4 regions of the Pseudescherichia sp. genome follow, and region 3 is predicted to be linked to each of the others. Evidence: predicted binding sites of a transcription regulator. Region 3 holds the regulator's gene; each other region holds the start of a gene.
The links. The regulator sigma-54, encoded in region 3, starts transcription at its own class of promoters, with help from an activator protein. The targets are predictions, from matches to a motif close to GTTGGCACANNTTTCGCTNT.
Positions count from the first base shown of each region.

Region 1: a site for sigma-54 is predicted at 2,867-2,886, ahead of RTX96_RS11310 (amino acid ABC transporter substrate-binding protein). Genes of this name have one in related genera too.
Region 2: a site for sigma-54 is predicted at 2,292-2,311, ahead of hypA (hydrogenase maturation nickel metallochaperone HypA). Genes of this name have one in related genera too.
Region 4: a site for sigma-54 is predicted at 5,120-5,139, ahead of glnA (glutamate--ammonia ligase). Genes of this name have one in related genera too.

Region 1 is NZ_DAMBWA010000007.1:77,528-84,568, reverse strand. It holds gene RTX96_RS11325 (amino acid ABC transporter ATP-binding protein) at 1-86, opposite strand, end outside; gene gltK (glutamate/aspartate ABC transporter permease GltK) at 86-760, opposite strand; gene gltJ (glutamate/aspartate ABC transporter permease GltJ) at 763-1,503, opposite strand; gene RTX96_RS11310 (amino acid ABC transporter substrate-binding protein) at 1,675-2,586, opposite strand; gene lnt (apolipoprotein N-acyltransferase) at 2,972-4,510, opposite strand; gene corC (CNNM family magnesium/cobalt transport protein CorC) at 4,533-5,414, opposite strand; gene ybeY (rRNA maturation RNase YbeY) at 5,497-5,964, opposite strand; gene RTX96_RS11290 (PhoH family protein) at 5,961-7,013, opposite strand.
Region 2 is NZ_DAMBWA010000013.1:87,312-94,352, reverse strand. It holds gene hycC (formate hydrogenlyase subunit 3) at 1-1,001, opposite strand, end outside; gene RTX96_RS16620 (4Fe-4S dicluster domain-containing protein) at 998-1,603, opposite strand; gene hycA (formate hydrogenlyase regulator HycA) at 1,684-2,151, opposite strand; gene hypA (hydrogenase maturation nickel metallochaperone HypA) at 2,340-2,690, shown strand; gene hypB (hydrogenase nickel incorporation protein HypB) at 2,694-3,566, shown strand; gene RTX96_RS16600 (HypC/HybG/HupF family hydrogenase formation chaperone) at 3,557-3,829, shown strand; gene hypD (hydrogenase formation protein HypD) at 3,829-4,950, shown strand; gene hypE (hydrogenase expression/formation protein HypE) at 4,947-5,957, shown strand; partial or broken gene flhA (formate hydrogenlyase transcriptional activator FlhA) at 6,045-7,041, shown strand, end outside.
Region 3 is NZ_DAMBWA010000004.1:220,653-227,693, reverse strand. It holds gene yrbL (PhoP regulatory network protein YrbL) at 1-128, opposite strand, end outside; gene npr (PTS phosphocarrier protein NPr) at 319-591, opposite strand; gene rapZ (RNase adapter RapZ) at 588-1,442, opposite strand; gene ptsN (PTS IIA-like nitrogen regulatory protein PtsN) at 1,488-1,979, opposite strand; gene hpf (ribosome hibernation promoting factor) at 2,062-2,349, opposite strand; gene rpoN (RNA polymerase factor sigma-54) at 2,372-3,805, opposite strand; gene lptB (LPS export ABC transporter ATP-binding protein) at 3,853-4,578, opposite strand; gene lptA (lipopolysaccharide ABC transporter substrate-binding protein LptA) at 4,585-5,139, opposite strand; gene lptC (LPS export ABC transporter periplasmic protein LptC) at 5,108-5,683, opposite strand; gene kdsC (3-deoxy-manno-octulosonate-8-phosphatase KdsC) at 5,680-6,246, opposite strand; gene kdsD (arabinose-5-phosphate isomerase KdsD) at 6,260-7,041, opposite strand, start outside.
Region 4 is NZ_DAMBWA010000016.1:88,666-95,706, reverse strand. It holds gene hemN (oxygen-independent coproporphyrinogen III oxidase) at 1-902, shown strand, start outside; gene glnG (nitrogen regulation protein NR(I)) at 956-2,365, opposite strand; gene glnL (nitrogen regulation protein NR(II)) at 2,377-3,426, opposite strand; gene glnA (glutamate--ammonia ligase) at 3,629-5,038, opposite strand; gene typA (ribosome-dependent GTPase TypA) at 5,411-7,041, shown strand, end outside.

The DNA.
Region 1 (7,041 bases), on a different contig from region 3:
ACTTCACCTTTTTTCACTTCCGTGGAGCAGTCGGTTAGCACCTGAAAGTGACCATACCATTTTGAAACGTTTTTCAGGGAAATCATTAAACTGTCCTTTTCTTCAGATAGCTGACCAACAGTGAAGCACTGAGACTAATTGCAAAATAGACGAAGCCGGCAAAGAGGATCATCTCTACCTGAGTACCATCACGCTCACCGATGGTGGACGCGGTACGGAAGAAGTCCGCCAGGCTGAGCACGTACACCAGCGAGGTGTCCTGGAACAGGACGATCCCCTGGGTGAGCAGCAGAGGCACCATCGCCCGGAAGGCCTGCGGCAGGATGATAAGCTTCATCGACTGCCAGTGGGTCATGCCCAGGGCCAGCGCCGCGCTAGACTGCCCGCGCGAGATACTCTGAATACCGGCACGGATAATCTCCGAGTAGTAGGCCGCTTCAAACATCGAGAAGGCCACCATCGCCGAGATCAGGCGAATATCGGTGGTGGGCGACAGGCCGAGCACGTTTTGCAGCAGCCCCGGCACGATCAGGTAGAACCACAGCAGCACCATCACCAGCGGGATAGAGCGGAACACGTTGACGTAGGCGGTGGCAAACCAGGCGAACGGCTTAAAGCTCGACAGGCGCAGCACCGCCAAAATGGTGCCCCAGACGATGCCGACCAGCACCGCAGTAATAGTAATTTTCAGGGTGATGACCAGTCCGTCCAGCAGGTAGGGCATCGCCGGGAGAATGGAACTCCAGTCAAATTCATACATCGTTATTTGCTCCCCATATTGCCCGGCAGGCGAACTTTACGTTCCACCAGATTCATTACCAGCATAATGAAGGCGTTAATCAGCACGTAGGCGAGGGTGATCGCGGTAAAAGATTCCCAGGCGTGGGCGGAGTAGTCCAGCAGCTTGCCCGCCTGCGCGGCCATATCCACCAGCCCGATGGTCGAGGCGATGGCGGAGTTTTTCACCAGGTTCATCATCTCGGAGGTCATCGGCGGCACAATGACGCGGTAGGCGTTGGGCAGCAGCACGTAGCGGTAAGTCTGCGGCAGCGTCAGCCCCATCGCCAGCCCGGCGTTCTTTTGCCCGCGCGGCAGCGACTGAATAGCGGCCCGCACCTGCTCACAGACGCGCGCCGCGGTGAACAGCCCGAGGCAGATCATCGACGAGAGGAAGAATTGAATATTGGGGTCAAGCTCCGCCTTAAACCACATGCCGAGATCTTCCGGCAGCAGCTCAGGTACCACCAGATACCAGGTGAAGAACTGCACGATCAGCGGAACGTTACGGAATAGCTCAACGTAGAGAGTACCGATCCCGGAGAGGAAACGGTTGGGCACGGTACGGAGAATACCGAACAGCGAGCCGACAAGAAATGCGATGATCCAGGCGGTAATCGACAGCGCGACCGTGACCTGAAAACCGCTCCACAGCCAGCCTAAATAGGTGGTGTTGCCGAACGGGGCCTGTTGCAGAAAAATACCCCAGTTCCAGTCTATTGACATACATGTACCTCAGAAAAAAAGGGTAGCAGCGCTACCCTCGAAGATTGGTGAGAAGCTTTACGCACCTTTTTATGCGTAAGCGTCGCGCCGGATGGGGGAACGACCCTCCAGCGTCTAGTCTGTCCGTGCTTCCCGTCAATCGAGAGGGCGATAGTCGCCCTGTGTTTCTAGTTAGTTAAGTGCTTTATCGTTCGGCGTTTTGAACAGGGTCTGCATCTCGCTAGAGAGCTCGAAGTTCATGTTCAGGTTTTTCGGCGGAATGGGGTTCTTAAACCACTTATCAAACCACTTCGCCGCTTCACCGGAGGTCTGCGCCTGGGCGATGGTGTCATCCATCAGCTTTTTGAACTGCTGATCGTCTTTACGCAGCATACAGCCGTAGGCTTCCTCAGACTGCGGTTTGCCAACGATCTCCCAGTTGTCCGGCTTCTTCGCCTTCGCGCGTTCGCCTGCCAGCAGGGCGTCATCCATCATAAAGGCTACTGCACGCCCGCTCTCCAGAGTACGGAAGGAGTCGCCGTGATCTTTCGCGCTGATGATGCGCATATCCATCTTCTGCTCGTCGTTCAGCTTGTGCAGCAGCACCTCAGAGGTAGTACCGGAGGTGACCACGACCGCTTTCCCCTTCAGATCCGGGAAGTCTTTAATGTCGCCACCTTTTTTCACCAGCAGGCGGGTGCCAACCACGAAAATGGTGTTAGAGAAGGCGGCCTGCTTCTGGCGCTCAAGGTTGTTGGTGGTAGAGCCACATTCAAAATCAAAGGTGCCGTTCTGCAGCAGAGGAATACGGTTCTGGGAGGTGATCGGGATCAGCTTGACCTGCAGATCGGGTTTGTTCAGCTGCTTTTTAACGGCTTCAACGATCGCGTTGGAGTAGTCCTGTGAGTAGCCTACGACTTTCTGCTGGTTGTCATAGTAAGAGAACGGGACGGAAGATTCACGGTGGCCGACCACGATCACACCGTTTTTGGCAATTTTATCGAGCGTGCTGCCGGCTGCCGGCGCGGCTGCATCTTCGGCGTGTGCCAGACCGGCGCTCATTCCCACTAACAGCATTGCCGCGGTCAGTTTACGTAATTGCATATCCAACTCCTTCATCATCAGCGCCAGGGACGCATTGATACCCAGTGTGTGTGTTTGTGTTGTTATATCCTGCAGCACAAGCATGCAGTGTTATGCGTGTTTGTTAACATTTAGTGTGGCTTGGTGTAAACATTTTGCTGCTTTATTGTTTAGTTTTGCGAAGCGCACCGCACCATTTCGAGGCAGAAAACGCCGATTGCACCTTTTTAGTGCTTCAGGTGTTCACCGCTGGTGCACCGTTATGGCGCATCGGCAAAGATCCGCAGCTGCCTGATATTATTAAGCAATTGCTGTGCCAGGTTGGGAAAGTGAGAGGGGGATTTGCCGGGTGGCGGCTGCGCCTTACCCGGCCTACAAAATCGGGCCGGGTAAGGGGAGGGACTGGCTATTTACGACGCTGGCGCAGGCTCATGATCACCGCGCCAAAGCCGAACAGCGCGGTAAGGATCCACAGCGGCCAGCTGCCGGTACGGGCGTACGGCGTCAGGCCGGTAGTGGGAGTGACTTTGGTGGTCAGCACCTGACGAGTGAACTGCGGCAGCATGGCCTGAATTTCACCCTGCGGGCCAATCACGGCAGTAATACCGTTATTGGTGCTGCGCAGCAGCGGACGGGCCAACTCCAGGGAGCGCATCCGCGCCATCTGGAAGTGCTGCCACGGACCGATGGACTTACCGAACCACGCATCGTTGGAGATGGTCAGCAGGAAGTCGGTGTTCGGCCGGAAGTTATCCCGCACCTGTTCGCCGAGGATGATCTCATAGCAGATGGCCGGAGTCAGCTCAAAGCCGTGGGCCGAGAGCTGCGGCTGCACATAGGGACCGCGGCTAAACGAAGACATCGGCAGATCGAAGAACGGGGCCAGCGGACGCAGAATAGACTCCAGCGGCACAAACTCGCCAAACGGCACCAGATGATTTTTGTTGTAGCGATTCGTAGAGTTGTAGCTATACGCGCTCTCTTTGCCCAGCGTAATAATGGTGTTGTAGGTGTCGTAGCGGTTCTGCTTGTTCAGACGCGCATCGACGATGCCGGTAATCAGCGTCGTGTCCTTCGCCCGCAGCAGATCGTCCATCATGCTTAAAAAGCGCTGCTGGTTGATCTCCAGATCGGGAATGGCCGACTCTGGCCAGATAATGAGCTGCGACTTGCCCATCTCCCGCTCGGTGGCGTTGAGATAGATGTTGAGCGTATTCACCAGCTGCCCCTCATCCCACTTCAGGGACTGCGGGATATTGCCTTGCACCAGCGAGACCTGGGTAGTGCGCTCCGTTAGCGGGGTAAACCACTGAATGTAGCGCAGCGGGAAGGGGAGGGCAAAGAGCACCACCGCTACCGCCAGGGTACGCCAGCTGCGGTGTACCGCCGCCAGCACCAGCAGGCCGCTGATCACCATCAGCAGGAAGTTGATTGCCTCGACGCCCATCACCGGCGCAAGGCCCTTCAGCGGGCCGTCAATCTGGCTGTAGCCAAACTGCAGCCACGGGAAGCCGGTCAGCACCCAGCCGCGCAGGAACTCGGTGATCTGCCACACTACCGGCGCGGCGATGGCCATGCGGATGGCGCTGGTACGCGGCCAGAGGCGGGAGAGGATGCCAGCGAACAGACCGGTATAGAGCGACAGGTAGGCCGCCAGCAGCACCACGAGGAAGACGTTGACCGGCCCCGGCATACCGCCAAACTGGGCGATGCTGACGTAGACCCAGTTAATGCCGGTGCCAAAGAGGCCGAATCCCCACGCGTAGCCAATTGCCGCCGCCTGCAGCGGGCGGCGGTTAAGCGTCAGCCCCTGTAGGCCGATAAGGGAGATAAGCGCGGCAGGCCAGATATCATAAGGAGAAAAAGCCAGCGTTCCGCTGGCTCCTAATAACAGCGCCAGCAGCAAACGCATGCGCTGACGCTCAAACAGTGAGGCAAATACCATTTACATTACTCGTCCAGGTGGATTACTCGTCCAGTTTAGGCTGCGCTGCGTCTTCTGGCATTTTTACGTGAACCTGAATAATACGACGGCTGTCGGCCATCGCGACCTTAAACTGGTAACCATCGATGTCGATGGATTCGCCCCGCGCCGGCAGATGGCCAAAGGCCTGCATCACCAGCCCACCGATAGTGTCCACCTCTTCATCGCTGAAGTGGGTACCAAACGACTCATTGAAATCTTCAATGGAGGCCAGGGCGCGTACCGTCCAGGTGTGACGGCTTAGCTGACGGAAGTCGATATCTTCCTCTTCGTCGTACTCATCTTCAATTTCGCCGACGATCAGCTCAAGAATATCTTCGATGGTCACGAGGCCCGAGACGCCGCCAAACTCATCAATAACGATTGCCATATGATAGCGCTGTGAGCGGAACTCTTTCAGCATCCGGTCGACCCGTTTGCTCTCTGGGACGACAACCGCCGGACGTAGCACTTTTTCCATGCTGAAGGCTTCGGCGTCGCTGCGCATAAAGGGCAGCAGATCCTTGGCCATCAAAATCCCTTCGATATGATCTTTATCTTCGCTGATCACCGGGAAGCGGGAGTGGGCAGACTCGATAATCACGTCGAGGCACTCATCCAGCGTCTGGTTACGTTTCAGGGTGATCATCTGCGAGCGAGGGATCATGATGTCGCGAACGCGCTGGTCGGCAATATCCATTACCCCTTCAAGCATGTCGCGCGTATCTTCGTCGATAAGCTCGTTCTGCCCGGAGTCACGGATCAGCGCCAGAAGTTCGTCACGGTTTTTCGGTTCGCCGTGAAAGAGCTGGCTCAGTAAGAGGGAGAAGAATCCCTTTTTGCTGCTGTTAAGTGGGTCGCTACTGTGTGAATTGTCGTCGCTCATGGCGTCGTATGGGTTCTCATGTTAATAAAAATATGTTGTCCGGCGCGCAAACTCAGCGCCAGACGGTTCAGGAGCAGCCAGGCTACTCCTTCTCGGCAATGTACGGATCCTCATAGCCCAGAGCAAGCATTATCTCTGTTTCCAGGCTCTCCATCTCTTCAGCCTCGTCATCTTCAATATGATCGTAGCCCAGCAGGTGCAGACTGCCATGTACCACCATATGCGCCCAGTGCGCCTCCAGCGGCTTCTCCTGCTCGCGGGCCTCCTGCTCAACCACCTGACGACAGATAATCAGGTCGCCGAGCAGCGGCAGTTCGATGCCCGGCGGGGCCTCAAACGGGAAGGAGAGCACGTTGGTGGGCTTATCCTTGCCGCGGTAGGTCAGGTTAAGCTCGTGGCTCTCCGCCTCATCCACGAGGCGGATCGTCACTTCGGACTCCTCCTGAAACTGCGGGATAACCGCGTTCAGCCAGCCCTGAAACTGTGCTTCGTCTGGCAGGCCGCTCGCGTCATCACACGCCAGCTGTAAATCGAGGATTACCGAACTCATTTCTGCTCATGCTCCTGATGCTGGGCTTCGCGCTTACGCTCGGCGGCCAGCTCGGCTTTACGTTTCTGCTCTGTCTCTTCCCACGCCTCATAGGCGGTCACGATGCGGGCAACCACCGGGTGGCGCACCACGTCTTCGCTGTGGAAGAAGTTAAAGCTAATTTCATCGACCTCTGCCAGGACTTCAATCGCGTGGCGCAGGCCGGATTTGGTGCTGCGCGGCAGGTCGACCTGGGTGATATCCCCGGTGATCACCGCTTTCGAGTTAAAGCCGATACGCGTCAGGAACATCTTCATCTGCTCGATGGTGGTGTTCTGGCTCTCATCCAGAATGATAAACGCGTCGTTCAACGTGCGGCCGCGCATGTAGGCCAGCGGCGCAACCTCAATCACGTTACGCTCCATCAGCTTCTCGACTTTCTCAAAGCCCAGCATCTCAAACAGCGCGTCGTACAGCGGACGCAGATACGGGTCAACCTTCTGGCTGAGATCCCCTGGGAGGAAGCCGAGCTTCTCACCGGCTTCTACCGCCGGACGGGTCAGCAGAATACGGCGAACGTCCTGACGCTCCAGGGCATCAACCGCGGCGGCGACGGCGAGGTAGGTTTTCCCTGTCCCTGCCGGCCCAATTCCGAAGGTGATGTCATGATCGAGAATATTGGCGATGTACTGCGCCTGGTTTGGCGTACGCGGTTTGATTACGCCGCGCTTGGTTTTGATATTGACCGCTTTGCCATACTCCGGCACGCTCTCGGCGCTCTGCTCAAGCACGCGGGCCTCTTTAATGGCCAGATGGATCTGTTCGGGTTCAATATCCTGGGTTTGGCCGCGCATCGGGGCGGTATCAACGTAGAGGCTGCGCAGGATATCTGCGGCGGCGTTAACGCTAATGGTGCGTCCGGTGAGTTTGAAGTGGTTATCGCGGCGGTTAATTTCGATGCCCAGTCGACGTTCAAGCTGTTTGATATTGTCGTCAAACGGGCCGCATAAACTCAGCAGACGGGCATTGTCAGCTGGTTCAAGGGTGATTTCACAGGTTTCAGTATTCAATCGATTCCTCTTTTACCTGACTGGCCGG
Region 2 (7,041 bases), on a different contig from region 3:
TGGTTGATCAGGTGATAGAGGCCGCCCACCAGGCCCAGCGCAATCAGCGCAGGCTGGCCGAGCGCCACCCCGGTAAGGCCTGCGCCGAGACCCAGCAGGATAATGCCGATATTTTCCAGCGTGTGGTACGCCAGCAGACGCTGGATGTTGTGCTCCATCAGCGCATAGAGGCCGCCGACAAAGGCGGTCACCGCTCCGAGCAGCAGCAGGCCGAGGCCCCACCACAGCGGCATGGCCTGCCCGGCCAGCAGCGGCAGGACAAAGAGGCCAAACAGCCCGACCTTCATCACCACGCCGGAGAAGAGCGCGGCCGCAGGCGCATCGGCCCCGGCATGCGCCTGGGGTACCCAGCCGTGCAGAGGGATCATCCCGGCCAGCATGCCGAACCCCATCAGCCAGAGCAGCCAGACCGCCGTCCCCGGCCCCTCATCAACGAAGCGCGCCGCGAGGCCGCTAATCTCCAGCGTGCCGTAGCGCTGCCACAGCAGCCAGCAGGCCGCGGCCAGCAGCAGCGTCCCAATCCGGCCCAGGGTAAACCACAGCTTGCCGGACTGCGCGCAGCCGGTAAGAAATGCCCCGCACAGCGCCATAATCTCTGCCATGACCACCAGGGTGAGCAGATCGCTGGCGACGAGGGTGCAGACCGCTGCTGCCATTAGCAGATTGACCAGCAGGCCGTTAACCTTCACCTGCGTATGACGATGCCATGCCACGTTATAGAGGCTGATAAAAAACCCCGGGAGGGCGATAGCCAGCAGCCAGACGGCGTTGAGCGGCGTCAGGCGTATCAGCTGAGGCAGGTAAAGCACGGCGCTCACCCCGCTTGCCGTCCTGCCGGTTAACAGCCCGGCAGCCACGGCAATTACCAGCCCACAGGCCACTGCCCCGCCAACGCCAGCCAGCAGGCCGCTCAGCCCGCGATGAAACGAAAAAAGCAACGCCAGCACCGCCGCCGCAACAAACAGCAGGACGGCCAGGTCGATCAGCATAAACGCGCTCATTTCACGCCTCCTTGCAGGTTAAGCAGCGAGAGGTCGCCATAGTCGCCGCTCAGGGTCAGCTCGCGCTTGCGCTTGCTGGCCCGGGCGATATCGAGAGAATTCACCATCCGCAGCGCGCCGGTTGGGCAGGTGCGGATGCAGGCCGGGCCGCTCTCATCGAACTCACAGAGATCGCACTTCACCGCCACGGCGCGCACGCCGGGCACCCAGTCGAGCAGGGAGCTAACGCGAGCAGGTGCAGGTGGCGCGGGAGGCGCTTTCGGTGAGTTGGCGTTGGCCGGAATATGCAGCGGACGGCTGCCGCTCATCTCAATCGCGCCGAAAGGACAGGCGATGGCGCATAGCTTGCAGCTCACGCACAGGCTCTCATTAAGCTGTACCGCCCCATCCACGCGGTTGATAGCGTTCACCGGGCAGACCCCGGCGCAGGGCGCATCCTCACAGTGGTGACAAAGCTGCGGGGCGGACTCTTTCGCGCTGCGCATCACGCTCAGGCGGGGCATCGATTGCAGCCCGTGCTGGCGGTGCGTCTCTGAGCAGGCCGCTTCACAGGTATGGCAGCCGATACAGAGCGTGGCGTCAGCGATAACAAAACGATTCACCGGACACTCCTCAGGTGGTCATTTTTGACGAAATCGTGCCGACGGTCTGTCATTTCGACACCCCTCGACACGGCAGGCATTCAGGCCACCGTGGCCTGGGCGAATTGATTGACGAGCTGGCAGAGATCCACCGGCGTCTCCTGCTGGATTGCCGCATACAGGCCGTTGTAAACCGGACCGATCTTCTCCAGATAGTGCTCCAGCACCTGGGCACGGTCGCGGTTACTGATGCGGCCATCAATGCGGCCATCCTGCGCCAGCTGGGCCTCGGCAATCAGCAGCTGCTCGCCGCCGTTTTTGCTCTCCACCAGATAGCGGATGGTGTGGCTGTTGAAGCCGTCCGCCAGAGCGACGGTAATAAGGAAGTGTTCGAACAGGACAAAGCAGAGATCCCGCTCCGGCGCGCAGTACATGCCGTGATGCAGGTGGGCTTTGGACAGCGTAATGCCCTGAACCAGCGAGTTGCAGTAAGCCTGCCACTCCTCTTGCAGGCGATGGTGCCGTTCGGCAATGAAGTCAGCCTTTTCGCTAATTTCCCAAATGGTCATTTCAGGTTACCCGGTTAGTTGTGACCAGCCCATTTAGCACTTTCCATGCCATTTTTTAAAATATTGATATTAAAAGAAATTAATAGGAAGGCAGTGTCATTTCGTCAGCGTCGACATCGTCAGTAACGTCGTTTTCGTTGGCTGGCACCGTTATTGCATTAACGGCGCAGTGAATGACGGGAGGCCCTATGCACGAAATTACCCTATGCCAGCGGGCGCTGGAGCTTATTGAACAGCAGGCGGCGGCCCACGGCGCCCGGCGGGTGACCGGCGTATGGCTGAAGATTGGCGCATTCTCCTGCGTGGAGAGCAGCGCCCTCACCTTCTGCTTTGAACTGGTTTGCCGGGGCACCCTGGCGGAAGGCTGCACGCTGCATCTCGACGAGCAGCAGGCGGAGTGCTGGTGCGAATCGTGCCAGCAGTATGTGATCCTGCTGAGCCAGCGGGTGCGCCGCTGTCCCCAGTGCCAGAGCAACATGTTGCAGATCGTGGCCGACGACGGCCTGCAGATCCAGCGACTCGAAATTGAACAGGAGTAGACTATGTGTAGTACCTGCGGCTGCGGCGAAGGCAATCTCTATATAGAGGGCGACGAGCATCGTCCCCACTCGCCATTTCGCAGCGCCCCCTTTGCCCCTGCCCTGCGCAGTGGCCAGGCTATTACCGGGATGAAAACGTCATCCTTTACCCCCGCCCGGACGCCGGAAGGCGATCTCCACTACGGCCACGGCGTTGCCGGAACCCATGCGCCGGGCATGAGCCAGCGGCGAATGCTGGAGATCGAGATCGACGTCTTAGCCAAAAATAACCACCTTGCGGCCCGCAACCGCGCCCGCTTTGCCGCGAAGCAGCAGCTGGTGCTCAATCTGGTCTCCAGCCCCGGCGCGGGCAAAACCACCCTGCTGAGCGAAACCCTGCTGCGCCTGAAGGGCAAAGCGTCCTGTGCGGTGATTGAGGGCGATCAGCAGACCGTCAACGACGCAGCGCGCATTCGCGCCACCGGCACCCCGGCCATTCAGGTCAATACCGGCAAAGGCTGCCATCTGGACGCGCAGATGATCGCCGATGCCGCCCCGCGTCTGCCGCTGGCCAACGGCGGGATCCTGTTTATCGAGAACGTTGGCAACCTGGTCTGCCCGGCCAGCTTCGATCTCGGCGAGCGCCACAAGGTGGCGGTGCTGTCGGTGACCGAAGGGGAAGACAAGCCGCTTAAATACCCGCATATGTTTGCCGCCGCCTCGCTGATGCTGCTCAACAAAATCGACCTGCTGCCGTATCTCCACTTTGATGTGGAAAAATGCCTCGCCAGCGCCCGGGCGGTGAACCCGGACATTGAGATTATCCAGCTCTCTGCCACCAGCGGAGAGGGCATGGACCAGTGGCTGGCCTGGCTGGAGGCGCAGTCATGTGCATAGGCGTACCGGGACAGATCAGCGCCATCGACGGGCTACAGGCGAAGGTAGAGGTGTGCGGCATCCAGCGCGACGTCGATCTGACCCTGGTGGGCAGCGTGGATGCGTCCGGCTGCTCCCGCCTCGGCCAGTGGGTGCTGGTCCACGTCGGCTTCGCCATGAGCGTGATCGACGAGGCCGAGGCCCGCGACACCCTGGCGGCGCTGCAAAATATGTTTGACGTCGAGCCGGACGTCGGCGCGCTGCTGTATGGGGAGAGTGCCTGATGCGCTTCGTTGATGAGTATCGCGTGCCGGAGGCGGTGATGCAGCTGCTTGAGCGCCTTAGCGCTCGTGCACGCCGGCTCAGCTACACGCCAGCGCGCCCGCTGCGCATTATGGAGGTGTGCGGGGGACACACGCACGCCATCTTTAAGTTTGGTCTCGACCAGCTCCTGCCGGAGAATATCGAGTTTATCCACGGCCCCGGCTGCCCGGTCTGCGTCCTGCCGATGGGGCGCATTGACGCCTGCGTGGAGATTGCCAGCCGTCCGGAGGTGATCTTCTGCACCTTTGGCGACGCCATCCGCGTACCGGGAAAAAACGGCTCGCTGCTGGCGGCGAAATCACGCGGGGCCGACGTGCGCATGGTCTACTCGCCGATGGATGCGCTGAAGCTTGCCGAGGCCAATCCCGATCGCAAGGTAGTCTTTTTTGGGCTGGGATTTGAGACCACCATGCCCGCCACCGCCGTGACCCTCGAGCAGGCCCGCGCCCGCAACCTCACCAATTTCTTCTTCTTTTGCCAGCATATCACCCTCGGCCCTACGCTGCGCAGCCTGCTGGAGCAGCCGGATAACAGCATCGACGCCTTTCTCGCCCCCGGTCACGTCAGCATGGTGACCGGCACGGCAGCCTACGGCTTTATCGCCGATGAGTTTCAGCGTCCATTAGTTGTGGCTGGATTCGAACCTCTTGATCTACTGCAAGGCGTGATGATGCTGGTTGAGCAGAAAATAGCAGCCTGTAGCCGGGTAGAGAACCAATACCGGCGGGTGGTGCCCGACAACGGCAATCCGCTGGCGCAGCAGGCTATCGCCAGAGTGTTTACCGTGGAGGGCGAAAGCGAGTGGCGTGGGCTGGGTGTAATTGCCCACTCCGGCGTGCGTCTCAGCGACGCGTTCCGGCGCTTCGATGCAGAAACGCATTTTCAGCTCTGCCCGCAGCAGACCTATGACGATCCGCGCGCCCGCTGCGGCGAGGTACTAACGGGCCGCTGTAAGCCGCACCAGTGCCCGCTGTTTGGTCAAACCTGTAATCCACAAACCGCCTTCGGCGCGCTGATGGTCTCTTCAGAGGGGGCGTGCGCCGCCTGGTATCACTATCGCGCCCAGGAGTGTGAAGTATGAGTACGGTGCAAATGGCCCACGGCAGCGGGGGCCAGGCGATGCAGCAGCTGATTAACGCGCTGTTCCTACAGGCTTTTGATAACCCCTGGCTGGCGGAGCAGGAGGATCAGGCCCGTCTCGATCTGGCCACGCTGGCGGCGGGCGGCGATCGGCTGGCCTTCTCCACCGACAGCTATGTGATCGACCCGCTCTTCTTTCCGGGCGGCGACATCGGCAAGCTGGCAGTGTGCGGCACCGCTAACGATATTGCGGTCAGCGGCGCGATCCCGCGCTATCTCTCCTGCGGCTTTATCCTTGAGGAGGGGCTGCCGATGGCGACCCTGCAGGCGGTGGTCAACAGCATGGCGGCCACGGCGAAAGCGGCCGATATCGCCATCGTCACCGGCGACACCAAGGTGGTGCAGCGCGGAGCGGCGGATAAGCTGTTTATTAACACCGCGGGCATCGGTGCTATTCCCACCGGCCTGCACTGGCGGGCGCAGACGCTGCAGCCAGGAGACGTCGTGCTGGTGAGCGGCACGCTGGGCTGCCACGGCGCGACCATTCTCAACCTGCGTGAGCAGCTGGGGCTGGACGGTGAGCTGGTGAGCGACTGTGCGGTACTCACGCCGCTGATCCACTCCCTACGCGCTATTGACGGCATTAAGGCCCTGCGCGACGCCACGCGCGGCGGCGTTAACGCGGTTGTGCATGAGTTTGCCGCCAGCAGCGGCTGCGGTATTGAGCTTAACGAGGCCAGCCTGCCGGTGAAGCCCGCCGTACGTGGCGTATGTGAGCTGCTCGGCCTCGACGCCCTCAACTTTGCCAACGAGGGCAAACTGGTGATTGTCGCCGAGCGTCAGGCCGCCGAGGCCGCGGTTGAACGCCTGCGCCTGCATCCGCTGGGGCGTGATGCGGCGATTATCGGTGAAGTCGTGGCTCGTAAAGGTGTGCGAGTGAGTGGTCTTTACGGCGTGAAGCGCACCCTGGATCTTCCCCATTCAGAACCCCTGCCGCGCATTTGCTAAGGCAATTCCCGGCAAGATAAAAAACGATTAGGCTTTTGGCACCCCGTTCGGTGCCTTTCTGGATTAGCACAATTCTGGATTAACACAATGTCGAATACACCGATGGGCGATCTCGGACAGCAGGGGCTGTTCGACGTCACCCGGACTCTACTGCAGCAGCCGGATCTCGCCGCGCTGGCGCAAGCCCTGACCGGCCTGGTCAAGGAGTCAGCGCTGGCGGATCGCGCCGGCATTGTTCTCTGGCGCGCCGGGGATCGCCGGGCCAGCTACTACGCCTCTGGTCCGGACGGCTCTGCCGTCGAGTACGAGGATGAAACCGCCCTGGCCCACGGCCCGGTGCGCCGCATTCTCTCCCGCCCGCAGGCGCTGCACTGCAGCTACCAGGATTTTAGCGCGGCCTGGCCGCAGCTTGCGGAAAGTCACCTTTACCCCGCCTTTGGCCACTACGGGCTGCTGCCGCTGGCGGCAGAGGGGCAGATCTTCGGCGGCTGCGAGTTTATCCGTCACGATGACAGGCCCTGGAGCGCCCAGGAGATGGAGCGCCTGCACACCTTCACCCAGATCGTGGGCGTCGTGGTAGAGCAGATCCAGAGCCGGGTCGACAGCGGTCCAGACTACGATCTGCTCTGCCGCGAGCGCGACAACTTTCGCATCCTGGTGGCCATCACCAACGCGGTGCTCTCTCGCCTTGATATGGATGAGCTGGTGGGCGAAGTCGCTAAAGAGATCCACCGCTATTTTGATATCGACGCCATCAGCATCGTGCTGCGCAGCAGCCGCAAGGGCAAGCTGAACATCTACTCTACCCACTACCTTAACGAGCGTGCGCCTCTGCACGAGCAGAGCGAGGTCGACGAGGCGGGCACCCTCTCCGAACGGGTATTTAAAAGCAAGGAGATGCTGCTGCTCAACCTGCACGAGCGTGACCGGCTGGCGCCCTACGAGCGGCGGCTGTTTGAAACCTGGGGCAACCAGCTTCAGACTCTCTGCCTGCTGCCACTGATGTCCGGCGACACGCTGCTGGGCGTTCTCAAGCTGGCCCAGTGTGAGGAAAAAGTCTTCACCACCGCCAATCTTCAGCTGC
Region 3 (7,041 bases):
ATCTCTTTGTCGCCGCCGCTCTCGTAGTTGTAGATAATCTTAATGCAGCGCTGGGCATTATCCGGATGCGCATAGCATTGACGGTGCCGACCGGTGCCCAACGGGGTGAGATGAGATAAGCGAATCATACGTTGTCCTGCTTTTTTGGAAATTGTTTTGGAAACAATCCAAGTATGGCCAGGCAACTTAAATGGAAAATAAACGGCTAGCTTAAGGTTATCTTAAGGAAACGTTGGCAGGGGTTAAGCGCACAAAAAGAACAATTTACAGGCGTTATAGGCCGGGTAAGGCGTAGCCGCTACCCGGCGCGACCGGCAATTAGTCTTCATCAAAACCGGCGTTGAACAGGGCGATGACGGCGGCAAGCGCCTCCTGCTCCTGCGGACCGCTGGCTTCAATCTCAATCTGGCGGCCTTTGGCAGAGTCGAGCATTAGCAGGGCAATCACGCTGCTGGCCTCTGCCTCGGTGCCTTCGTCATTGCGCAGCAGCACCTCCGCATCAAACCCCTGAACCAGCTCAAACAGCTTCATCGCGGGGCGAGCATGCATCCCCAGCGTGTTTGTGATCTCAACGGTCTGCTTAACGGTCATGTTTTGCGTTTTTCCAGCGTGCGGTGGCGGGACTGCACGTTTTTACCCCGCGAGCGGAAGTAGTCCGCCAGCTGCTCGGCAATATAGACCGAACGGTGTTTCCCCCCCGTACAGCCAATGGCGACGGTGAGATAGCTGCGGTTGTTGGTCTCCAGCATCGGCAGCCACAGTTCGAGATAGCTGCGGGTCTGGTAGATAAAGTTGTGCACTTCGGTATGCCGGTCAAGGAACGCCGCCACCGGTTTATCAAGGCCGGTCATCGGGCGCAGCTTCGGATCCCAGTGCGGGTTCGGCAGGAAGCGGACGTCAAAGACGTAGTCGGCGTCAATAGGAATGCCGTGCTTGAAGCCGAACGACTCAAAGACCATAGTCAGCTCACGTTCGCGCTTGCCCAGCAGGCGGGTACGCAGCATCTCCGCCAGCTCGTGCACCGACATCTCTGAGGTATCAACGATCAGATCCGCCCGCGAGCGCAGCGGCTCCAGCAGATCGCTCTCTTCATCGATGGCGCTCTCCAGCGACAGGTTCTTGCTGGAGAGAGGGTGCAGGCGCCGGGTATCACTGTAGCGGCGGATCAGCGTATTGCGATCGGCATCAAGGAACAGCAGCTGCGGCGAGAAGGCCGACGGCAGGTTGTTCATTGCCTGTTCAAAGATTTCTGGCGACTCTGGCATGTTACGCACGTCAATGCTGACGGCCGCAGAGATCTGGCGGTCTGCCAGCGATTTCGCCAGTTCGGGCAGCAGCACCACCGGTAGGTTATCCACGCAGTAGAAGCCCATGTCTTCCAGCGCTCGCAGGGCAACTGATTTACCCGAACCCGAGCGACCGCTGACGATCATCAGTACCATGTACCGTTTCTCCTCAGGCGAGCAGATGTAAAAGCATTTCCCCGGTTACGCGTCATTATGGCTGCCTTCGCTATCCGTGATGATCTGATACAGCTCCTCATCGCTCTGCGCGGCGCGCAGGCGTCGACAGATGGTTTTGTCCGCCAGGCGACGGGCAACAAGGGAGAGCGTATGCAGATGCGTCTTTGTCTGATCGGCAGGAACCAGCAGGGCAAACAGCAGATCCACCGGCTGGTTATCGATAGCATCAAAGGCGATAGGCGTCTCCAGCTGCACAAAAACGCCGACGGCGCGCAGGGTATCTTCCTCTACCTTGCCGTGGGGAATGGCGATACCGTTGCCAATACCGGTACTGCCCATCTTCTCACGGGTCAGAATAGCCTCAAAGACCACCTGTGGCGGCAGGCTGAGCTGCTTCGCAGCCAGCTCGCTGATAATCTCCAGCGCACGCTTTTTACTCTGGCAGTGCACGCCGCTGCGGGTACATTCCTGGTTAAGGACATTGCTCAGTTGAAGAGCGGAATCGTTGTTCATCATAAATTCACCTAAGCGTTGCTCGTGCAGACAACCTGCTGCATTGCCACAGCAGGTTGCTAAATGCCGTCGAACGCCCGGACAATTAGTGTTGTTTCAGTTTATCTTTATGTTTGGTTAGCTGTCGCGCCAGTTTATCAATTAAACCGTCAATGGCCGCATACATGTCTTGCCCTTCCGCACTGGCGTGAAGCTCGCCACCGTTTACGTGCAGTGTGGCGTCCGCGACGTGAGTCACTTTCTCCACTTTTAACACAATGTAGACCTGATTGATCCGCTCGAAGTACTGCTCCAGCTTAGCAAATTTTGTACCGACAAAATCGCGCAGTGCTTCAGTAATTTCGACATTGTGCCCTGTAATGTTGAGCTGCATAGTGTCTTCCTTATCGGTTGGGTCACACCAGCTGCTTGCGCTGGTTAGACGGCGGGATGGATAAAGACTCTCGATACTTCGCAACGGTACGGCGCGCCACCATGATACCCTGGTCGGACAGCAGGGTGGTCAACTTACTGTCACTCAGTGGTTTCGCAGGGTTTTCTGCGGCTATCAGCTTCTTCACCAGCGCACGAATGGCCGTCGATGAGGCTTCGCCGCCGCCTTCGGTATTCACATGGCTGGAGAAAAAGTATTTAAGCTCAAAAATGCCCCTCGGGCTGTGCAGGTATTTTTGGGTCGTCACGCGTGAAATGGTGGATTCATGCATCTCGACGGCCTGGGCGATATCTGCCAGCACCATCGGTTTCATAAACTCTTCGCCTTTGTCGAAAAAGGCCTGCTGCTGTTCAACGATGCAGCGGCTGACGCGCAGCAAGGTATCGTTGCGGCTCTCCAGGCTCTTAATCAGCCATTTGGCTTCCTGAAGATTGCTGCGGATAAACTGGCTGTCCGCGTCGTTGCGCGTGCCGCTGCACATGGCCGCATAGTGCTGGTTAATCTGCAGGCGCGGAATGCTGTCAGCGTTCAGCTCTACCGTCCAGCGGCCATTATGCTTGCGCACCAGCACGTCGGGGATCACATACTCTGGCTCACCGGTCTGGATCGACTGGCCAGGGCGAGGATCCAGGGACTGGATCAGATTCACCGCCTCTTTCAGCACCTCTTCCTTCAGGCGGGTAACGCGCATCAGGGTGCGGAAATCGTGGTTGGCCAGCAGATCGAGGTGATCGCTGATGATCAGTTTGGCTTCGGCCCGCCACGGGGTATCGCTGGCGAACTGGGAGAGCTGGATCAGCAGGCAGTCGCGCAGATCCCGTGCCGCCACGCCCACCGGATCGAAACGCTGGACGCGTTTCAGCACCGCTTCGACTTCATCCAGACCAACGTTGCTGTCGCCCATGCTGTCGAGGATATCCTCCAGCGAGACGGTCAGGTAGCCGGTCTCATCCACGGCGTCGACAATAGAGGTCGCAATAGCGCGATCGGTATCGGAGAAGGGGGTCAGCTCCACCTGCCACATCAGGTAGTCCTGCAGCGACTGGGTGGTTTCGCCCTGGTAGACGGGAAGCTCGTCGTCCTGATAGTCCACGCCGTTGCCTGACGGCGTACCGGCGGTGTAGATCTCATCCCAGCTGGCGTCCAGCGGCAGCTCCTCGGGCATATCTTTCTGCTCAAGGGCGTCGGCGGAGTCTAACGTTTCGGTGTCCTGGGTCTGCTGTGCGTCTACTTCGTCGTGAAGATCGGTTTGCTCCAGCAGTGGGTTACTATCCAGCGCCTGCTGAAGTTCTTGCTGAAGTTCCAGCGTCGAGAGCTGCAACAGACGAATAGCCTGTTGCAGTTGGGGCGTCATGGCGAGCTGTTGGCTTAGCCGTAGTTGCAAACCTTGCTTCATGTTCAGAGCACTTCTCTCCCGCTAAAACATTACAGTAACTAACCCTATCAGAGTCTGAAGTCTTCCCCAAGATATACGCGTTTAACCTGTTCGTCTTCAAGGATTTGCTGCGGCGTGCCGTGGGCAATCAGATGACCCTGGCTGACGATGTAGGCGCGCTCGCATACGGCCAGCGTCTCTCGCACGTTGTGGTCGGTGATCAGCACGCCGAGCCCGCTGTCGCGCAGGTGCTCAATGATGCGCTTAATGTCGATAACCGAGATGGGGTCAACGCCGGCAAAGGGTTCATCCAGCAGGATAAATTTAGGATTTGCCGCCAGCGCGCGGGCGATCTCAACGCGACGGCGCTCGCCGCCGGAGAGAGCCTGGCCGAGGCTGTCGCGCAGGTGCTCGATGTGAAACTCTTCCATTAGCTCATTGGCGCGGTCTTCACGCTGTTCCGAGGAGAGATCGTCACGAATTTGCAGTACTGCCATCAGGTTATCATACACGCTCAGGCGGCGGAAAATGGAGGCCTCCTGCGGCAGATAGCCGATACCACGGCGCGCGCGGGCGTGCAGCGGCAGCAGGCTAATATCTTCGTCATCGATAATGATATTACCCGCGTCGCGGGAGACAATGCCAACGACCATGTAAAACGTGGTGGTTTTACCCGCCCCGTTAGGGCCAAGCAGGCCCACAATTTCGCCAGAGTTAACGGTCAGGCTGACATCCTCGACCACGCGGCGGCCTTTATAGGCTTTAGCAAGATTTTTTGCAGTTAACGTTGCCATAACGAATTAGTTACTCTTCTTCTGTGCCGGTGCCGGTTTATTGCCTTTGTCCTGCAGCTGAGACGGAACCAGGACGGTGGTCACGCGCTTGCCTTTTTCGCTAAACGCCTGCATTTTTTGCTCTTTGACCAGATAGGTAATCTTGTCACCGTTGATATTGCTATCCTGCTGCTCAAGGAAGGCATTGCCGGTCAGCACGACGAAGTCATTTTGCAGCTCGTAGTGCAGCTGTCCAGCATGACCCTGCACCGGCTTACCGTTATCCTGCATCTGGTAGAAGGTGGCCGGGTTGCCGTAGCCGTCAATGATCTCTTTGCCCTGCTCGCCGCCCGGACGGGTAACAACCACTTTATCGGCATTGATCTTAATCGTGCCCTGGGTCACCACCACGTTGCCGGTGAAGGTGACCACGTTGCCCTGCATGTCCAGAGACTGCTGGTCAGATTCAATATGGATCGGCTGATCGGTATCGCCGGTCACCGCCAGCGCCGGGACAGACGCGGCCAGAAGTACGCTGGCAAGCGCAAGATTAAGGCTGAGTTTGTTTATTTTGAATTTCATAGGAGGTTCTAACCTTTTCAATCAGCTCGGCGTTTTTGCTGCGTAAGTTGCCGCGCATTTTCAGGCCGCTGGAATTAAATGTTGTACCGTATAACGTGACCAGATCGTTCGAGGTAACATCCTGAGTGATCAGGTTAATCTGAGCGTTATCCGTCGTAATTTTCCGCAGTTGGGACTCTGCTGTCAGGGCATTGACCTCAACATGTCCATAAAGATACAGCATACGGTCATCAGTCAGTTTGGCTTTATCTGACCTAATCGACCAGGTCGGCACTTTATTTTCGTCAAAGGTCGTTAATACCGGCTGTGTAAACCATGACACCGCCTGGTCAGAAAAGTACTCAACGTGCTGGGCAATCAGGCGATAGTTCAGCGCCCCTTCCGGGCTATAGACCACGGTATCGGTATGCTCGCTGCGGTAGGTCGGATCGCTATTGTTGATCACCACCTCGCTGTCATCGTCCCGATCGGTCAGGTTGATGCCAATCAATACCAGCACCGCCAGCGATAGCAGAATGATAACCCAACGTCTGGTTTTACTCATATCGATTGCCCTTTGGCCTCTTCCAGTTTGCCCTGCGCCAGCAGCAGCAGGTCGCAGACTTCCCGTACCGCGCCGCGTCCACCCTGAATATGCGTAACGTAGTCTGCGCGCGGCAGCAGCAGCGGATGCGCATCGGCCACGGCCACGCTTAAACCCACTTCCGCCATCACCGGCCAGTCGATAAGGTCGTCACCCACGTAGGCAACCTCATCGGCATCCACGGCGAGGGTGGTGAGCAGCTCCCGGTAGGCAATCAATTTGTCAGACTGCCCCTGATAGAGGTGCGTGATCCCCAGCGTAGCGCAGCGGTCTTCCAGCAGTTTAGCCTTGCGGCCGGTAATAATCGCTACCTCAATGCCCGAGGTCAACGCGCAGCGGATGCCGTAGCCGTCGCGCACGTTGAACGCTTTCAGCTCTTCACCATTATTACCCATAAAAATCAGGCCGTCAGACATTACGCCATCGACGTCCAGGATCAGCAGGCGGATCTTCTCCGCCTTCGCTATCACTTGCGTACTGACCGGCCCGTAGCAGGTCGCCAGTGACGCACCAGCATTACTCATTCTCGTATCCTTTTTACACCACGCCCGCACGCAGCAGATCGTGCATATGTACCACACCCAGCAACTGGTCGCCATCGGCTACCATCACCGCCGTAATGTGGCGGGACTGCATCAAATTCAGGACGTCAACCGCCAGCGTACCTGCGCGAACGCGAATGCCGCCGGGAGTCATGACGTCCGCGATACCTAAGTTTCTCACGTCGGCACCCATATCAAACACGCGGCGCAGGTCGCCATCGGTGAAGATGCCTTCAATCTTCATCAGATCGTCGCACACCACCGTCATCCCCAGATTTTTACGGGTGATCTCCAGCAGCGCGTCGCGCAGGGACGCGTCTTTGCTGACGTGGGGGATCTCATCTCCGGTGTGCATAATATCGTTCACCCGCAGCAGCAGTTTGCGTCCGAGCGCGCCGCCGGGGTGGGAGAGGGCAAAGTCCTCGGCCGTAAAGCCGCGCGCCTTCAGCAGCGCTACCGCCAGCGCGTCGCCCATCACCAGCGCCGCCGTGGTGCTGGAGGTGGGTGCCAGCCCCAGCGGGCAGGCTTCACGCGGTACTTTAACGCACAGATGAATATCTGCCGCCCGCGCCATGCTGCTCTCCGGACGGCTGGTAACGCAGATTAACGGTACCTGCAGACGTTTCAGCACCGGAATAAGCGCAAGGATTTCGTTAGATTCACCGGAGTTTGACAGGGCGATCACGATATCCTGCGGCGCAACCATGCCGAGATCGCCGTGGGCGGCCTCGCCAGGATGAACAAAAAACGACGGCGTGCCGGTGCTGGCAAAGGTCG
Region 4 (7,041 bases), on a different contig from region 3:
ATCTGCGCGCCGAGGGCTTTAACCGCCTGAGCATGGGCGTGCAGGACTTCAACAAAGAGGTGCAGCGGCTGGTCAACCGGGAGCAGGATGAAGCGTTTATCTTTGCGCTGTTACGGCATGCGCGCGAGATTGGCTTCACCTCTACCAATATCGATCTGATCTACGGTCTGCCGAAGCAGACGCCGGAGAGCTTCGCCTTCACCCTGAAACGTGTCGGAGAGCTAAACCCCGATAGGCTGAGCGTATTCAACTATGCGCACCTGCCGACGCTCTTCGCTGCGCAGCGGAAGATTAAGGACGCCGATCTGCCCTCGGCGCAGCAGAAGCTGGATATTCTGCAGCAGACGATTACCTCGCTCACCGAGGAGGGCTATCAGTTCATCGGTATGGATCACTTTGCACGCCCGGATGACGAGCTGGCCGTGGCCCAGCGCGAAGGGGTACTGCACCGTAACTTTCAGGGCTATACCACCCAGGGCGATAGTGACCTGCTGGGCATGGGCGTTTCAGCCATCAGCATGATTGGCGACTGCTACGCGCAGAACCAGAAAGAGCTGAAGCACTACTATCAGCAGGTAGATGAGACCGGTAATGCACTGTGGCGGGGCATTGCCCTGACAAGAGATGACTGCATCCGCCGGGATGTCATCAAGTCGCTGATCTGCAACTTCCGTCTGGATTTTAGTGCGGTAGAAAAAGAGTGGGATCTCGATTTCGCCGACTACTTTGCGGAAGATTTAAACTTGCTTGCCCCGTTAGCAAAAGACGGGCTGGTGGCGGTGGATGCGCACGGCATTCAGGTGACGGCGAAAGGCCGACTGCTGATCCGCAATATCTGCATGTGCTTTGATGCCTATCTACGCCAGAAGGCGCGACTGCAGCAGTTCTCTCGCGTGATTTAACAGATCAGGATCTGTATGCCCGGTAGGCATCGCGCCACCGGGCGTTTTATCTGCTACTCCATCCCTAACTCTTTCAGCTTGCGCGTCAGGGTATTACGTCCCCAGCCGAGCAATCTTGCGGCTTCCTGCTTATGTCCCTGGGTATGACGCAGGGCGGTAGTGAGCAGAGTACGCTCCATCTCCGGTTGCGCCTCAGAGAGCAGGTTTTGATGACCGGAACGCAGCGCGCGGTCCGCCCACTGCGCCAGCAGCGTGGCCCAGTTATCCGGCAGCGTCTGAGTCGGGCTGTCGGGTATCGTGGTTTCAAACAGCTCGCTGGGGAGATCCTGGATCAGCACCTCCTGACCCGCGGCCATCACCGTCAGCCAGCGGCAGGTGTTCTCTAGCTGACGGACGTTGCCTGGCCAGGCGACGCGGGTCAACGCCGCCTCGGTCTCCGGATGCAGCTGCTTGGCTTCTACGCCCAGCTCGCGGGCGGCCACCTGTAAAAAATGACGCGCCAGGCGGGGGATATCTTCCCGGCGCTCACGCAGGGGCGGGAGATGCACGCGGATCACGTTCAGACGATGGAAGAGATCCTCCCGGAACTTACCCTCCTGCACCCGCAGCTCAAGGTTCTGATGGGTGGCGGCAATGATGCGCACGTCTACTTTCACCGGGGCATAGCCGCCGACGCGGTAAAACTGTCCGTCCGCCAGCACGCGTAACAGGCGCGTCTGCACGTCCAGCGGCATATCGCCAATCTCGTCCAGGAACAGCGTGCCGCCGTCGGCCTGCTCAAAACGCCCCTGTCGGACGGTATTTGCGCCGGTAAACGCCCCCTTCTCATGACCAAACAGCTCGGACTCAATAAGATCCTTTGGAATAGCAGCCATGTTGAGGGCGATAAAGGGCGCTTTAACCCGTGGACTATGGCGATGCAGCGCATGGGCGACCAGCTCTTTACCGGTCCCGGACTCGCCGTTGATCAGCACGCTAATCGAGGAGCGGGAGAGGCGGCCAATGATGCGAAACACGTCCTGCATCGCGGGCGCTTCGCCGATGATATCCGCTGTCGGGCCAAACACCTGCACGTTGCGCGGCTGCTGTTGCTCCTGGTAGTGGCTGATGGCTCGCTCAACCAGCGCGACCGCCTCGTCGATGTCGAACGGTTTAGGCAGGTAGTCAAAGGCTCCCTGCTGGTAGGCGCTAACGGCCGCGTCGAGATCGGAGTGCGCAGTCATAATGATGACCGGGAGCATAGGGTGACGCTGTTTGATCTGCTTCAGCAGCGCCAGACCGTCCATGCCCGGCATGCGAATATCCGACAGCAGCACGTCCGGGGTTTTGGTGGTCAGCGCGTCGAGCACCTCGTTACCACTTTCAAATGTTGTACAACTCAAGCCAGCCCCCGTCAGGGCGCGTTCAAGCACCCAGCGAATGGAGCTATCGTCATCAACAATCCACGCTATCCCTCGTTGCATCATCGTCACCTTTATTTTTTAATTGGCAGGTAAACCGAAAACTCGGTATGACCCGGCCAACTGGTAAATTCAATTTTGCCGGAGTGTTGATCAATCAAACTGCGGGCAATTGACAGCCCAAGCCCGGTCCCACCTTCGCGCCCGCTCACCATCGGATAAAATAGCGTGTCCTGCAGGTGTGACGGGATACCCGGCCCGTTGTCCTCAACGTCAATACGTGCCGCCAGACGATAGCGCGTGCCGTGCAGCGTGAGCTGGAAGGCCGTGCGCGTGCGCAGCGTAATTTCGCCGCCCTCTGGCCCCAGCGCCTGCAGGGCGTTGCGCACGATATTCAGCAGAACCTGCTCAATCTGATCGGGATCGTGCGGTAGCTCCGGCAGGCTGGGATCATAATCACGCACCAGGGTGACGTTCTCCGGCAGCTCCATCGAGACCAGCTTCACCACGCGCTCGGCGACTTTATGAATGCTCTCGGTCACATGCATACCCGGATGCTGCGGCCCCAGCAGGCGATCCACCAGGTTACGCAGCCGGTCCGCCTGCTCAATAATGACTTTGGTGTACTCGGTTAGCGCCGGATCGGGCAGCGCTTTGCTCAGCAGCTGCGCTGCACCGCGCAGGCCACCCAGCGGGTTTTTAATCTCATGGGCAAGGCCGCGGACCAGATCGCGTGCGGCGACCTGCTGGGCCTGCTGAAGCTGCTCCTGGCTCAGGCGGCGCTGGTTATCCATCGGTGCCATCTCCAGCAGGATCAGCCCCTCAGGCAGCCTCTGTGCCGTCACGGAGAGAATGTGCGAGCGGGCATCGATCACCAGGGTGACTTCGTTATCCGTGAACCCTTGTCCGGCCTCCAGGCTCTCCTGCATCAGGGCGACGTTCAAGGAGAAGTAGCTCAGCAGCTCCGGCAGGGGTGTACCAAACAGCTTGCGTGAGCTTTGTGCCAGCAGCTGCTGAGCGGCGGGGTTCGCGTAGTGAATCGCCAGCTCGTCATCAACCAGTAGAATGCTGTTGATTAAAGAGTTGAGGATCTGCCCAGCATCGGGCAGCGTGCCAGTTGCCATTAAGCAGTCTCCTGAAATGAGTTGCACTGTTTTAGTGCATTATAGCTTTTTATGGTTAAAAAGCGCGTAATATCAGATTGTTGGCGGAGAAAAAAGCCCATCAGGGATGGGCTAAAGTTTCCACGGCAACTAAAATTCTCGGCGTCTTTTTTGCTCCAGCAGGGCCGGAGCAAAAATTGGCTGAGCATTACTCAATAAAAAATTAAACGCTGTAGTAGAGTTCGAACTCAACCGGGTGCGGCGTCATGCGAACGCGGTCGTTCTCTTCAATACGCAGGGCGATGTAGGCATCGATCGCGTCGTTAGTGAATACGCCGCCTGCGGTCAGGAACTCGCGGTCTGCATCAAGCGCCTGCAGGGCCTCTTCCAGGGAGCCAGCAACCTGCGGTACTTCTTTCGCCTCTTCCGGCGGCAGGTCGTACAGGTTTTTGTCCATTGCTTCGCCCGGGTGGATCTTGTTCTTGATACCGTCAAGGCCAGCCATCAGCAGGGCAGCGAAGCACAGGTACGGGTTAGCAGCCGGGTCCGGGAAGCGCACTTCGATACGACGCGCTTTCGGCGAGGTCACTACCGGAATACGGATAGAGGCAGAGCGGTTACGGGCAGAGTAGGCCAGCATAACCGGTGCTTCGTAACCCGGGACCAGACGCTTGTAGGAGTTGGTGGTCGGGTTCGCCAGGGCGTTGATCGCTTTTGCGTGTTTGATTACGCCGCCAATGTAGTACAGGGCTTCTTCAGACAGGCCAGCATATTTGTCGCCAGAGAACAGGTTGGTACCGTTCTTAGACAGAGACATGTGGCAGTGCATGCCGGAGCCGTTATCGCCGAACATCGGTTTTGGCATAAAGGTCGCGGTTTTGCCGAAGCGGTGCGCAACGTTGTGCACGACATATTTGTAGATCTGAATTTCGTCCGCTTTTTTGGTCATGGTGTTGAAGCGGGTCGCCACTTCGTTCTGACCTGCGGTTGCCACTTCGTGGTGGTGTGCTTCAACCACCAGGCCCATCTCTTCCATTACCAGACACATGGTAGAGCGGATGTCCTGAGAGGAGTCAACCGGCGGAACCGGGAAGTAACCGCCTTTCACTGCCGGACGGTGACCTTTGTTACCACCTTCGTATTTGGTGGAGGTGTTCCATGCGCCTTCGATATCGTCGATAGCTACGTGGGAACCGGAGATGTTGGCACCAAAGCGAACGTCGTCGAACAGGAAGAACTCTGGCTCTGGCCCGAACAGAACGGTGTCTGCGATGCCGGTGGAGCGCAGGTACTCTTCAGCGCGTTTAGCGATGGAGCGCGGGTCGCGATCGTAGCCCTGCAGCGTGCCTGGCTCAAGGATATCGCAACGGATAATCAGGGTAGACTCTTCGAAGAACGGGTCAATAACAGCGGTAGAGGCGTCCGGCATCAGTACCATGTCGGATTCGTTGATGCCTTTCCAGCCACCAATCGAAGAACCATCAAACATTTTGCCTTCTTCAAAGAAGTCAGCATTAACCTGATGAGCTGGGATAGTGACATGCTGCTCTTTACCTTTGGTATCAGTGAAGCGCAGATCGATAAACTTCACTTCATGTTCGTTCAGCATCGTCAAAACGTGTTCAGCGGACATACTTAACTCTCCCGGAATTTTTGGTCGTCGTGGTAACGAGGTTCTACACTTTATAAGTGGCATAATCGCCTTGCATAAGATAAAGCGAAATCTGTGCCAACTTTTAAAACACCCCCAAAAGGCGCTATCATGCACGTCATAGTGCAAAAGGGCTGCACCATAATGGATATCTTGCATCAATATAGTGCATCTGCGCGATCGTAGTGCACTATATTGGTGCAATTTACATTAAGGCGGCTCTCTACCGCTCCGTGAAACCGATCACAAAGCCCTACTTTCTATATTGTTTGTAAAGGTTCTTTGTGATCCTGTTCTGTACTGCGATTAATACGTGTACAATAACGCGCTATTTCTAATGCCTGAGGCAAAGTTGTGATCGAAAATTTGCGTAACATCGCCATCATTGCGCACGTTGACCACGGTAAAACGACCCTGGTTGACAAGCTGCTGCAGCAATCCGGTACCTTCAGCGAACGTGCTGAGACGACCGAACGCGTGATGGACTCCAACGATTTGGAGAAAGAGCGTGGGATTACCATCCTCGCGAAAAACACCGCTATTAAATGGAATGACTACCGTATCAACATCGTTGATACCCCGGGTCACGCCGACTTCGGTGGTGAAGTTGAACGTGTCATGTCCATGGTAGACTCCGTACTGCTGGTGGTCGATGCTATGGACGGCCCGATGCCGCAGACCCGCTTTGTAACGAAAAAAGCGTTTGCGCATGGCCTGAAGCCAATTGTCGTTATCAACAAGGTTGACCGTCCGGGCGCGCGTCCTGACTGGGTTGTCGATCAGGTCTTCGATCTGTTCGTTAACCTCGACGCCACCGACGAGCAGCTGGACTTCCCGATCATCTACGCATCGGCCCTGCAGGGCATTGCGGGTAACGACCACACTGACATGGCGGAAGATATGACCCCGCTGTATCAGGCGATCGTTGACCACGTCCCGGCGCCGAACGTTGACCTTGACGGTCCGTTCCAGATGCAGATCTCCCAGCTGGACTACAACAACTACGTTGGCGTTATCGGCATCGGCCGCATCAAGCGCGGTAAGGTGAAGCCGAACCAGCAGATCACCCTGATCGACAGCGAAGGTAAAACGCGCAACGGTAAAGTGGGTAAAGTACTGACCCACCTCGGTCTGGAGCGTATTGAGTCCACCGAAGCTGAAGCAGGCGATATCATCGCGATCACCGGTCTGGGCGAGCTGAACATCTCCGACACCCTTTGCGATCCGCAAAACGTCGAAGCGCTGCCGGCACTCTCTGTTGATGAGCCGACCGTAACCATGTTCTTCAACGTCAACACCTCACCGTTCTGCGGTAAAGAAGGTAAGTTTGTGACTTCGCGTCAGATCCTTGACCGTCTGAACAAAGAGCTGGTGCACAACGTGGCGCTGCGTGTAGAAGAGACTGAAGATGCGGACGCATTCCGCGTATCCGGTCGTGGCGAGCTGCACCTCTCTGTACTGATCGAAAACATGCGTCGTGAAGGCTTCGAACTGGCTGTGTCCCGTCCGAAAGTTATCAACCGTATGATCGATGGCCGTATGCAAGAGCCGTTCGAGAACGTGACGCTGGATATCGAAGAGCAGCATCAGGGCGCGGTTATGCAGGCGATGGGCGAGCGTAAGGGCGATGTCAAAGACATGATCCCTGACGGTAAAGGCCGTATTCGTCTGGACTACCTGATCCCGGCACGTGGCCTGATCGGCTTCCGTACCGAGTTCATGACCATGACCTCCGGTACCGGTCTGCTGTACTCCACCTTCAGCCACTACGACGACGTGCGTCCGGGCGAAATCGGCCAGCGTAACAACGGCGTGCTGATCTCCAACGGCCAGGGTAAAGCAGTCGCATTCGCGCTGTTCAGCCTGCAGGATCGCGGTAAGCTCTTCCTGGGTCACGGTGCTGAAGTGTATGAAGGCCAGATCATCGGTATTCACAGCCGTTCTAACGACCTGACCGTAAACTGTCTGACCGGTAAGAAACTGAC